Linked DNA regions of Teredinibacter turnerae T7901. The main gene of each other region encodes a partner of the protein of the gene in region 2 in a complex. Links are inferred from orthologs where the notes say so. Each region holds a gene or a part of one and is shown on either strand. Other genes may lie near its edges. The genes, in order: TERTU_RS10940 and smc.

What was found.
Region 1: the proteins of smc (region 2) and TERTU_RS10940 are in contact, whole or in part, in a crystal structure (PDB 3ZGX), measured with the Bacillus subtilis proteins. The link is inferred for Teredinibacter turnerae T7901 from one-to-one orthologs.

The regions. Positions count from the first base shown.
Region 1 is NC_012997.1:2,745,019-2,750,648, reverse strand. Bases 2,721-5,630 are described here. They hold TERTU_RS10940 (segregation and condensation protein A), read left to right. Parts: upstream 2,721-3,691; coding sequence 3,692-4,570; downstream 4,571-5,630. Other genes in these bases: scpB (SMC-Scp complex subunit ScpB), read left to right, coding at 4,576-5,630; TERTU_RS10945 (L-threonylcarbamoyladenylate synthase), read left to right, coding at 2,913-3,533; TERTU_RS10950 (PHP domain-containing protein), read left to right, coding at 2,721-2,874. In the rest of the region: TERTU_RS10970 (peptidylprolyl isomerase), read right to left, coding at 1-76; TERTU_RS10965 (TIGR04211 family SH3 domain-containing protein), read right to left, coding at 110-811; TERTU_RS10960 (YciI family protein), read right to left, coding at 834-1,133; TERTU_RS10955 (VC0807 family protein), read right to left, coding at 1,182-1,910; more of TERTU_RS10950, read left to right, coding at 2,047-2,720. UniProt on the Bacillus subtilis protein: Participates in chromosomal partition during cell division. May act via the formation of a condensin-like complex containing Smc and ScpB that pull DNA away from mid-cell into both cell halves.
Region 2 is NC_012997.1:1,921,835-1,928,651, reverse strand. The notes cover bases 1,254-5,350. They hold smc (chromosome segregation protein SMC), read right to left. Parts: upstream 4,955-5,350; coding sequence 1,454-4,954; downstream 1,254-1,453. Other genes in these bases: ccmI (c-type cytochrome biogenesis protein CcmI), read right to left, coding at 5,128-5,350; zipA (cell division protein ZipA), read right to left, coding at 1,254-1,387. In the rest of the region: NAD-dependent DNA ligase LigA, read right to left, coding at 1-278; more of zipA, read right to left, coding at 407-1,253; more of ccmI, read right to left, coding at 5,351-6,396; TERTU_RS08350 (cytochrome c-type biogenesis protein), read right to left, coding at 6,444-6,817. UniProt on the Bacillus subtilis protein: Required for chromosome condensation and partitioning.

The DNA.
Region 1 (5,630 bases), 820 kb from region 2 along the record:
TTTTTGCGGCAGCTGCACTCCCGATAACGCAGAACGCAGCGAATACCAGCCCAATAAAACGCACATGTTTTAGCATGGATATAAAGTCTCTAATGGTAGGTCGTTAAAATTAGCGCCATTCGGAGTGGCGTTTTTTGACTGTGAGCGCAGGCACAATCAACGCGGTCAATATACCTATGATGATCAAACCTGCGCCATACAGCATGAACTTAACGCTGGTATCACCCTTGATATTTTCATTTTCGGCGATAAGCACATCATTTTGCGTTTGCAGTAATTGCTGGCGTTCGAGCAGCTCGGTGTAGCGTTTTTCCAGATCAATAGCGCCGGCAGAGAGGGTTTTTATGTTCTGCAGCTCTTCTGCCATTTCCCGCTCCGCGCTTTGTGCGCTATCGCTGGTTTGTTGCAGCGTTTGAGCTTGCTTTTTTAAATTGCTGACTTCCTGTTGCAGGCGCGCATTTTCTTCGTTGGCGCGCTTCAGTTGCGATTCCATTTTCGCGGCGACGCGGCTTGCCGTCTCATTCTCTTGTAAATACTGGCTGCGAATCCATCCTTCGACGCCTTGTGGCGTGCGTACCTTTACCCATTCTTCGGAACTGCCGGCCTCCAGAATAGTCAGGGGTGTACCACTGCGTATACCCTTGTTTATGATGCGATACTCGTTGCCTTCGCCGCTGCGCAGCGGCACGTGCAGAATATCGGTGACGTATTGTTGTTCGTCTTGTGCATGGGTAGAGATAGAAAGCAGCACACTACCTGAAACAAGGGTGGCTAAATATACGCAATTCCTTAAACGTTGTTTCAGACTCATGATCGATTCCCGTCGCGCTCGTTTATGGCAGTACTTTTTTGAATGGCTTAACCACCACTTTGGCATAGACACCTGCGTCTATGTAGGGGTCGGTGTCTGCCCAGGTTTGCGCGGCTGCGAGCGATTCAAACTCCGCGACAATTAAGCTACCGGAAAATCCGGCTTCGCCGGGGTTCTCGGCGTCTATTGCCGGGTGAGGGCCAGCCAGAACCAGGCGCCCCTCGTCGCGCAGTGCCTGAATGCGTTCAAGATGTTTGGGGCGGACGGATAGGCGCTTCGCGAGGCTGTCTTCAATATCTTCACTTATTATGGCGTATAGCATGGTGGTATCCCCTGTTTTTATTAGTTGCGATGGCTTATTGGCAGTCTATTACGCCGATGGTTCGGCGTTGTTATCTGTTTTTTCGCTGGGATCGACAAAAACGTCCTCCAGACTCAAGCCTGCCAGCGCCTTGATTTGGCGAAACAGATAGAAGAGTGCGCCGAACAAAACAAGCATCGATGGAATGGTAATTACCGGAAGGCTTAACGCCGTCATGGTGCCGAGCTCCGCGTTAAACTCTTCTGTGCCTGGTGTGCTGACCAATACAATTTTAGCCAATACGTAGTTCAACACCGAACTCAGCAAAAAAGAGCCTGCAATCATGTAGGAGGCGTACACCAATGTACGTTCAAATGCCGCCCGGTTACCGCGCTCTTCCAACGCGTGATGCACTTTATCGGTTTGCAAAATGGCGTCGTTAAACAAAAAAGTTTTTACTAAAGGGTAGGGGGTTTTGAGCGATATCAGGGTGGCGGCGCCAAACAGCAGCGGAATCGCGGCTTCTTTGATCGCAATATATTTTGGGTCCAGTTGGAGCAGGCTCATGCCGCCAGTCAGAATCACACTGAGCACACCAAAAGCGGAGAAAAAGTTGACCTTGCGGGTGCGGACGAAATCATAAATTCCGTAAACAATCGGAAACGCCAGTGCAACTATGAGCCCGAGTTTGGGGCCGAGGTAGTCTGCACCGCTGAACTTTACCAGTATCACAGTAGGGATAATGACGTTGATCAGCAGGTTAACAAAAGGGTTTTCTTTTTTATCGGTCTTCGCCATGGTTCAACAACTCCTACTTGGTAGGCGCGAATGCTAACAGGAATGGCATGCACTGTTAACTCGAAATCCGCCAGCACCTGGCCGACAGTTTCCGGTACACTCGAACTTTCAATAAGTTTAAGACAGGCATCATCTTTTGCAGGTTTATGATCTTCACAGCCACAGCAGCCACTCGGATGGTGTTCTCAGCCCAGTTGAGCTGGTGGTGCGGGCAAAATCCAAACAAGTGGATGTATTGGCGCTTACCGATCACGATACGGTGAGTGGCCTTGAAGCGGCAGCAAAACAAGCCACAATTGAAGGTATCGACCTTATCCCCGGTATTGAGTTCTCGAGCCAGTGGAATGGTTGCGGTGTTCATATTGTAGGCTTGTCACTGGACCTGGGTTTGCCAGACATTCATGCCGCGGTTGCAGATGTTCAGCATCGCCGTCAGCAGAGGGCTGAAGCCATCGCTGAAAAACTCGCTAAAGCGGGGATAGCTGGCGCACTTGCAGGGGCAACCGATCTAGCGTGTGGCGAGACGCTGGGGCGCCCACATTTCGCACGTTATCTGGTACGGGAAGGTCACGTGAGCAATGTGAACCAGGCGTTCAAGCGGTATCTGGGGGCAGGGAAGCCGTGCGATGTGAAGAACGTATGGCCGTCTGTTGAGGAGGTCGTCCACTGGGTGGTGTCAGCCGGGGGGATCCCGGTACTCGCGCACCCTGCAAAATACAAAATGACGCGAACCAAGCTTTGCCGCCTCGTCGATTGCTTTACCGCCAGCGGTGGATTGGCTTTGGAAGTCGTAAATGGCAGGCAGGCTGTCGGAATGGCAGATAATCTTGCTAAAATCGCAATCCAATATGGCTTGGCCGCTTCAATTGGAAGCGATTTCCATCTTCCAGACCAACCCTGGCAGGAGCTCGGCTGCAGCGGCAGCTTGCCTGCGCAGGTGAGGCCTGTATGGGAACTTTGGTAAGGCGCAAGCCCGAATACTTTGAGCAACAAGGAAAACGAATGGCGCAGTTTTTTTCAATCCATCCGGAAAACCCACAAGCGAGACTTATCAGCCAGGCTGTCGACATCCTGCGGCGAGGTGGTTTGATTGTGTATCCGACGGATTCAGCATACGCGCTGGGCTGCCATATTGGCGACAAGCTCGCGCTGGACCGGATTCGCGCGCTCCGTCAGCTGGATAAACATCATAACTTCACCTTGATGTGTAGGGATCTGTCCGAGCTGGCGAACTACGCTCGCGTAGACAACACGGCCTATCGGATTATTAAAAGCCATACGCCCGGGCCGTTTACATTTATTCTCAATGCCACCTCCGAGGTCCCCCGGCGGCTGCAACACCCAAAACGTAAAACGCTCGGTATGAGGGTGCCAGACAACGCTATTGCACTGGCTCTGCTGGAAGAGTTGGGTGAACCACTAATGAGCAGCTCGTTGATTTTGCCCGGTGACACATTGCCGCTCACCGACCCGTACGATATCCGCGATACCCTTGAGCATCAATGCGAGCTGGTTATCGACGGTGGCTTTTGCGGTCTTGAGCCCACCAGTGTGATTGATCTCACCGGCGATGAGCCGCAGGTTATGCGCGAAGGGTGCGGCGATATCAGCGACTTCCGCTGATTCTTCAACGGTCAGCGCTAGCCTGCCAGCCAAAATTGGGCATGGCGCGCGATCTACTGAGCAGCTGCTAGGTCTATCATTTTCTCTGGCGTAGCTATAGCGGCATGAGTGCCGCTATAATGCGCGGTCATTTTTTTAGTTACACTTGAGGATTACTCTTGTCGGGAGTTGAAACACACGAAATTGCCAGCGCGGAGCCCGTACCCGTTGCTGAGCACGAGCAACACCCGCCGCAGGGAGAGCCACACCCGGAACAGGAAGAAATGCCTTTTGCGATAGTGCAGGGCAAAGCGTTTACCCAGATTCCCAAAGACCTCTACATCCCACCTGATGCACTCGAAGTTTTTCTCGAGGCGTTCGAAGGTCCCCTCGACTTACTGTTGTATCTCATCCGAAGGCAGAATCTTGATATTCTGGAAATCGACGTTTCAGAGATAACGCAGCAATATGTGACTTACGTCGAAATGATGGAGGCGATGCAATTCGAATTGGCAGCGGAATATCTGGTGATGGCAGCGATGCTTGCGGAAATCAAATCACGCATGTTGTTGCCGCGCTCATCGGAGGGCGACGAGGAAGAGGAAGACGATCCGCGCGCAAATCTGATTCGGCGCTTGCAAGAGTACGAACGCTTTAAACAGGCGGCGGAGGACATCGATTCTCTGCCTCGCCTGCATCGCGACACGCATATTGCCAAGGCTCAGGGGCCCGATAGAAACCTTACCCGTCCGGACCCGGATGTGGACCTGAAAGAAATCCTGGTAGCGCTCGCCGAAGTCTTGCGCCGCGCAGATATGTTCGAAAGCCACCACGTGGAAAAAGAAAAACTGTCGACGCGCGAGCGGATGACCCAGGTGCTCGACAAGCTTTCCGGGCAACAATTCGTGCCTTTTGTGAGCTTGTTCAGTGTCTCTGAAGGGCGCCTGGGCGTGGTTGTGACATTCCTCGCTGTTATGGAATTGATCAAGGAATCGCTAGTGGAAATCGTACAGACTGAATCTTTCGGCCCAATTCACGTTAAGGCACGATCTGAATAAAAGCAATGAGTCACGAAATAGACCAATTAAAATTTATCGTTGAAGGCGCCGTTTTGGCGGCGGGTGAGCCAGTAACACTCGATCGCTTGCTCACCCTGTTCGATGAAAACGAAACCCCCACAAAAGACGCGCTGCGCGAGGCAATCGCTGCTATCCAAACCGACTGCGAAGGCCGAGGTTTTCAACTTATCGAAGTTGCGAGCGGCTACCGATTTCAAGTGAAAGAAGACTTGGCTGTATGGATAAATCGCTTGTGGGAAGAAAAGCCGCAAAAGTACTCGCGTGCACTGCTGGAAACTCTCGCACTGATTGCCTATCGCCAACCCATTACTCGTGGTGATATTGAAGAAGTGCGTGGGGTGGCGGTGAGTAGCCATATTATTAAAACGCTGGCAGAAAGAGATTGGGTAAAAGTGGTAGGCCATCGGGATGTCCCTGGCCGACCTGCGCTTTACGCTACAACCCGGCAATTTCTCGACTACTTTAATTTGAAGAGCCTCGACGAACTACCCACGCTTGGCGAGTTGCGTGATATAGACAGTCTCAACGAAACACTGGAATTCGATAGTCTTCCACCTGAAGTGCAGGAAAGTGTAATGGCGGCGGCTAATGCGGCTGAACATGCAGAGGGTACCGTGCCGGAGGGTGAGTCGGCCGATGGCACAGAAACTGCCGACGATACAGAAAGCACAGAAGGTGATAACGATACTGACGGCGCTGGTAAGGACGCATCTGGAGAGGAGCGGGTTTCGGATATTGACCTAGGCGAACCAACAACTGATACCGAAAATATGCCCTCTGCGGACGAAGATGATGCTCAGCATATCGAGCCAACTGCGCATGAGGACAGCGCCCCGAATGAACTAGATAACGATGCTGCCCGCAGCATAGGCGACGAAGGTGAAGACGATTCGTCTCTAGTGGGTGATTTCGATGAGCACGCTGAGATCGCCAATGTCCCGTTCGCATCGGAAGACGATGCTGAGCAGGAGTACGATCTTGGAGGGTTGTTCCCAGAGGACGGCGGCTCGCAGGACTATGAGGACCGCGATAAAGTCGA
Region 2 (6,817 bases):
AAAGCGTTGTCCAGCGATAGCATGGGCACTTCGTGCTGCACGGATGAAAAACCTTTGAGCGGCTCTGCACCGACGCGTTGGGTCGGCGAATCTGCGGTTTCCAGCTGCGGAAACTCCGCTTCCAGCGTTTTCAGTTCGTGGAACAGACGATCGTACTCGGCGTCCGGAATTTCCGGCTCATCGAGCAAATAGTACTGTCGGTTGTGGTGATTAAGGAGCTGGTGCAACTCATTGCAACGCCGCATTACGGCTTCGGAGGGGACCTGACTATCTGCCATGGGTGTTTAAACCGGTATCCAGGTTTTGTGATAAAACCATCTTACTAAAGTATCGGCTGGCGGCTGATACAGGATTAACTGCCAGCGGCGCACAGCCATAAAATAAGGAGTAAGCCGCGCGGGCCAACCTAGGCTCGCGCGAGTTTGCGCTTGCGTTCGTATTCGACTACCCGCTGACGCGCGTGTTCGATAGTCTGCTGCGTCATTACGCTGCGATTCTCGTCTTTGAGCTCACCATCCAGAGCCGCCGCGAGCGCTTTGGCGGTGCCAGCCATGGTGTCGAAAGCACGGATACTTAAGCCGTCCAGCTCATCGTCATCCAAGGTGTCGTCGGGTATGGGGAGACTCAGAAACAGGCTGACACCGGGCGTCTGGAAATCCGCCATGGCCGATAAATTAAACGTACCCGGTACCACCATATTCGCCAGGCTGAATAGAATCGGGCCATCACCATGCTCGCGCAAATGGCGGTGAAAAATATCCATCGCGCCCAGCTTCATATCTGCGGACATCAACGCCGCCAGCAACGACTGCCCGTCGAACCTGGTCCCCGTTTTGGCCATAACGTTAATAATCAGCACCTCGTCCGGCGCTCGCGCCGCCTCCTGATCATCGTCTGGCATTGCCTTCTCGGCGCGTTTTGTCTTTTTCTTTGCAGTTGGCTCAGGCTCTGATATATGCGGTCGCTCCTCGGCTTCTACCGAGTCATCCAGGTTGGCAAGATCACCGAGTTGCGGTTCCAGCGGCTCGTTCTCGTCGTCCTCTGGGGAATCCACCGGGTCCATCAACATCGGAACATGCTCGTCCAGATTAAGCGTGACTTGCTCAGGAATCCTGTTGGGTGCCCCCACAGTGGTTTTCTTCTCCCGGTGCTTGCGCTTCAGTGTTTCAGTAATCGATTGCGCATCGCCTTCATCGCGATACCCAACCACCCTGGGCCCGCCGCCTGGGAACTCACTGGAGCTCTCCCGCACGTCTTCTTTGTCTGCCAGTGCCGCGTTTTTGGAAAGCCTTATGCTCTCACGGCGCGCCTGTCGCATACGGCGAAAAGCATCGAGTGTGATACCCGCAATTAAAAGAATAATAATGACGGTCAACCAATCCCGCATTCGGATCATCTTCCTCTTAACAAGTCATTCGTTAAATTATACCCCGGCGATCTGGTTACGACAGTGTTACACCGCCGCCAGTTCAGCCGCTTCCTCAACATCCACTGTCACCATGCGTGATACACCCGGCTCGTGCATCGTCACCCCCATTAGCTGATGCGCCATTTCCATCGCAATTTTATTGTGGGTGATATAGATAAACTGCACCTGACTCGACATTTCTTCCACCATGCGGGCATAGCGCCCCACGTTAGCGTCATCGAGCGGCGCATCCACTTCATCCAGCATACAGAAAGGCGCTGGATTTAAGCGGAATATGGAGAACACAAGAGCGATGGCTGTGAGCGCTTTCTCACCACCGGACAACAAGTGGATGGTACTGTTTTTCTTGCCTGGCGGCCGCGCCATGATTGCGATACCCGTATCGAGCATATCCTCACCGGTGAGTTCCAGGTAGGCGTGTCCGCCACCAAATACTTTGGGAAACAGCTCCTGCAACCCGCTGTTAATCTGATCGAATGTCTCCTTGAAGCGGGTTCGGGTTTCGCGATCGATTTTCTTGATCGCATTTTCGAGCGTTTCCAAGGCTTCCCGCAAATCCTCGTTCTGAGCGTCCAGGTAGGTTTTGCGTTCAGATTCCGTTTTATATTCGTCGATAGCGGCCAAGTTGATGGGGCCAAGACGACTGATACGGTTGCCTATTTTACCCAGCTCCTCCTCCAGATCAGGAATGGTGTCCCCTTCCTGAAGGTTCTCGAGCAACGCCTCCAGATCAAATTCCATTTCAGTGAGCTGCTGCACCAAGCCCTGTTGCTGAACTTGCAGTGTTTGCGCTTCGAGTCGCGCTGATTCCAGACTTGTGCGCAATTCACCGATGTGCCCCTCAAATGCGTGCCGGGCTTTCTCGGCTTCTCGCAGCTCGCCTTCCACCTGCTCTACCGCACGGCGGGATTCGCCCATTTCAGCCTCAACAGCGATACGCTTTTCGAGATACGCTTCCAACTCCAGCTTCTGCTCTTCAACTGGCTCACGAGTTTCTTCCAAAGCCATTCGCAGCGTTTCGCGGCGTTCCAGCATCCGGGCCATCTGGTCTTGCAACCGCTGAATACCCTGTCGGGTCGCCTCTACCTGTGTTTTCAATGACTGATGGCGCATCGCCAGCTCGTGCGAGCGGTCTTTATCGTGACGCGCTTTCTGACGTGCACTATCCAGACGCCCCCGGATATCGTCGCGCCGACGCAACAGGGTTTCGCGTTTTTCCGTATCTTCCTCCATGGCGAGAATCGCTTCTTGCAACAGCGTGCGTGCATCTACCAGGTTCGCACCTTCGGCATCCATCTGGGTGCGCGCATCCTGAATATCCCGTTGCGCACGCTGACGCCCTTCGAGCACCTGCTCGACCTTGGCTTTTTTACCGCCAAGTGCCGTTTTTAATTCAGTGAACTTGCGGTTTTGCTGATCGACATCCTTACGCAATGTCTCCCGTTTTTCTTCCGCATTGCGCAGCTGCTCCCGACTTTGTTCCAGGCCATCGGTCACCTCCTCAAGCTGAGACTCGAGAATTCCAATATGCTCTGCCAGCGACTCCAGTTCCTGCTGTCTGGCAATCACACCGGCGGCGCCATCGGTATCCTTCGCGACTTTTACCCAGTTGCTGCCCAACCAGATCCCATCGCGCGTTACAACCGACTCACCGGCAGTAAGCTGGGAGCGTTTTGCCAGTGCTGCAGCCAGGTCGTCAGCGGCATAAATACCGGCCAGCAAGCCGTTCAGACTTACTGCTGAGCTGACCTTGCCAGCCAGATCACCAGTGCCGACAGGCACTGATACTGAGCTATCGAGCAGCACCAGCTCGCCTTTGCTAAATTGCGCCAGGGAGTCGGAGAGGCTGTCCAGAGAACGTTGCGCACAAACCGCCTGCAGAGATGCTCCGAGCACGGTTTCGACAGCCGTTTCCCAGCCGGGCTCGACTTCCAGACTTTCACCCAAACGCTGTAAGCCGTTAAGTTGATGGCTTTCCAGCCAGGCCGTGGTTTCACCGTCGCTATCTGTCAGTGCAGCTTGCTGTAGGGTCTCCAGGGAGGCGTGGCGTCCACGCGCCGCCTGCAATTCTGAGCGCAGCTGATCCCTTTGCTCGGTAAAACTGTGCTGGGCGTCGCGCGCAGTCGTAACGGTTTCGGAGACGGTTTCCAACTCGAGCTTGCTGTCTTCAATGGTCAGCTCCAGCGTCGCCAGTTCTTCATCCATCATCTCGATTTCTTCGCGGGAATCGCCAATATCGAGGTTGTCGCGCTCTTTTTCGAGCCGCTCTATTCTTTCTAACAGTCGCGTTTGCACCTGCTCCAGGTATTTAATGCGCGATTGCTGGACTTCGGCCTGCTGACGCGGCGCAGCAGCATGCTGGTTAAACTGATCCCACTCCAGCTGCCACTCCTGCATGGCCTCTTCCGCCTCAGCCAGAATATTGGCCGACTCCTCTTCGTTGAGCTGAATATCTTCGAGTTCCGGCTGAATCTCCAACAACTCGGCTTCCCAACCTTCCGCTTTTGCTGCATCGGCTGCCAGGTGCTCTTCCGCTTCCTGGCAATCGCGGTTGTTTTGCTCGATATCGACCTGTAATTGCCTGTCGCGCTCTTCGGCGTGCTTGATGGTTTGTTCGACACGGGTTATATCGGAGCCGATAGCGTAAAATCGGCCCTGAATTTCGCTAAAGGCATCACTCTTCTCAGTAAACGCTTCGCGAAACTTTTCAATTGACGAATCGACACGAACCTGTTCCGTCACCTGGGCTTCAACCTTCAACTCCAGCTCGCGTATCTGCCCGCTTTTGGTGTCGGCCTTGTCATGGAGATTCTGGTATTTGCGCGCTTGCAGCCGGGCTTTTACCTGCCTTTCTTCTTCTTTGTATTCGGTATATTTTTCTGCGGCTTGCGCCTGACGCTGCAAGCGGGATAATTGCCTATCTAACTCTTCGCGTATATCGGTTAATCGCTCGAGATTTTCGTGAGTACGCCGCATGCGATTTTCGGTGTCGCGGCGACGCTCTTTATACTTGGATATACCGGCCGCTTCTTCTACGTAAATCCGTAATTCTTCTGGTTTTGCCTCGATAAGACGCGAAATCATGCCCTGCTCGATGATCGCGTAACTGCGGGGACCCAGGCCTGTGCCAAGGAAAATATCGGTGATATCACGACGACGACATTTATTGCCGTTCAAATAGTAGAAATTCTGGCTCTCGCGGGTAACTTTACGCTTAACCGATATTTCGTTATAGCCGGCAAATTCACCGCGAATGGTGCCATCGCTGTTGTCAAAAACCAGCTCGATAGACGCCTGCCCCACGGGTTTACGGCTGCCAGAACCGTTAAAAATAACGTCTGTCATCGCCTCACCACGCAGGTTTTTCGCCGATGACTCCCCCATAACCCAGCGCACAGCGTCGATAATATTCGACTTACCACAGCCGTTCGGGCCCACCACCGCACACAGGTTGCTCGGGAAGGTCACCGTGGTGGGGTCGACAAAGGATTTAAACCCGGCCAGTTTGATACATTTCAGACGCATAACGTTAGGAAACCTGCAAAAACTCGAAAGACGCTCGTCATTCAGCGAGGAAAACGGACGATTCTACACAGTTAACAGTGTGGAAGCATTAGCAAGATAGGAATTTTTAACGCCAACAGTGCCCGACTTTCTCTTTTAATTTCGGGCACTTAGAAGGCAAAGTGACAGTAAAATCAGGGAATCTGCTCGCTAATTTTCAGCACCACGGCATTTTTTTGCTCTGCAACAATTATAGGCCCTTCGCTGGCTTGCCAATCGCCGGACTGCGGAATCGCACTACCAGAACCGGTGATACGCGCCACTATTTCCACTTGCGGAAAACTGCTGAGATCCATTCCCGGTGCCATCGCTGCAGATTTATCCAACACAATTTGGATAGGCAGGTCTGCCACAGTTAGCTTTTTGATCGCTAGGGGCATTTTCGGACCTTGCCAGGCTCGCGCATAGATAAAGACCTGATCCTCAGGTGAGGGACTAACAACATTGTCGTCGAAGCTGACTGACACGGTAATTTTGGGGTCGACAACAGCTGCCTTGCCCGATTTGCGCGCTTTACCCCCAGACTTTTCCAGCGCCACCTGAGCCCGGGCGATACCGGAGGTTAGTGCTTTTGAAGCCGCGGATGCAGGGTCCAGCTGCTTCACCGCCAACGACCAGTGGTCGATTGCCTCCTGGTAAGCCCCGGATTGGAAAGCTTCCACCCCGGCGAGCCCCAGAGCCGTGGGCATGTTAGGGTTGAGTTGCAGTGCCAGTTGAGTATTTTTGCTAACCTCCGGCGTGATGGTATTGCCGGCGCGCATAAACAGTGCCTGGGCAAGCTCTGCAATAACCTGCGGCGCATTTGGCTCCAGCTCTAACACGCGTCGGTAGGCTCGCACAGCTTCGTCGTAATCGCCCAACTCGCCAGCAACAGCACCAAGCAAATACCAATTCTGACTATTATCTGGACGCGACTCCAGGCGATCCTGAAGCTCACCAATAAGCTCCTCACCTATAGCGTTGGCCTCTTCGATCGAACCACTGTTTACACGCGCCATCGCAAGACGGTAGATCTCCCAGTCAGTTTTCGCACCAACCATACTGTAGATACCCAACGCCAATAAGGGTACCGCCAGAACTAAAGCCAACACCGGCAAACGGCTGCGAAAACTCGCAATAATTGGCTTATCGGAATCAATAGCAATTGATTCATTATCTGCAACCAGGGTGCGCTCGAGATCGACTTTAAGCTCTTCCAGCTCAGATTCGCCTATTTCTCCCCGGGAATGAGTTTCCTCCAGATCTTTCACATGCTCCAAAAAAACATCTTGATTCACATCAGCACGCGCATCCTGCAACAGCTCTTTTTTCTTCTCACGACGTACAAAAACGGTCGGCCACAAGATAAATACGGCAGCCAAAGCGCTCAGCGCCAAAAAACCCTGCCAAAATGCTATTTCCACGAAATTCCCCTATTTCCCCAACTCACTTATTATTCCGACAGCTGTCATTATTGCGGATCATGCCCGCGTTGCGTCGCATCTTCTTCAGAATAGTCTTCAACAGCATACGGCTCAGGGTTCTCAACTGCCGCAGCCAGCTTTCGTCGCTGAAACACTGTGAACAGAAAAACACCCAAACCGACGATTACCATGGCTAAAGGCCCCCACCATAACACGAGCGTGTTTTTCTGCATTGGCGGGCGATACAGCACAAAATCGCCGTAGCGATTGACCATATATTCCTTTATCTGTTCATTAGATTGACCCTCGCCGACCATCCGTGCAACTTGGTTGCGCAGGTCTACAGCAATTTCCGAGTTTGAATCAGAGAGATTTTGATTCTGGCATTTCGGACACCGTAGCTCGTGCACCAACCCTTGAT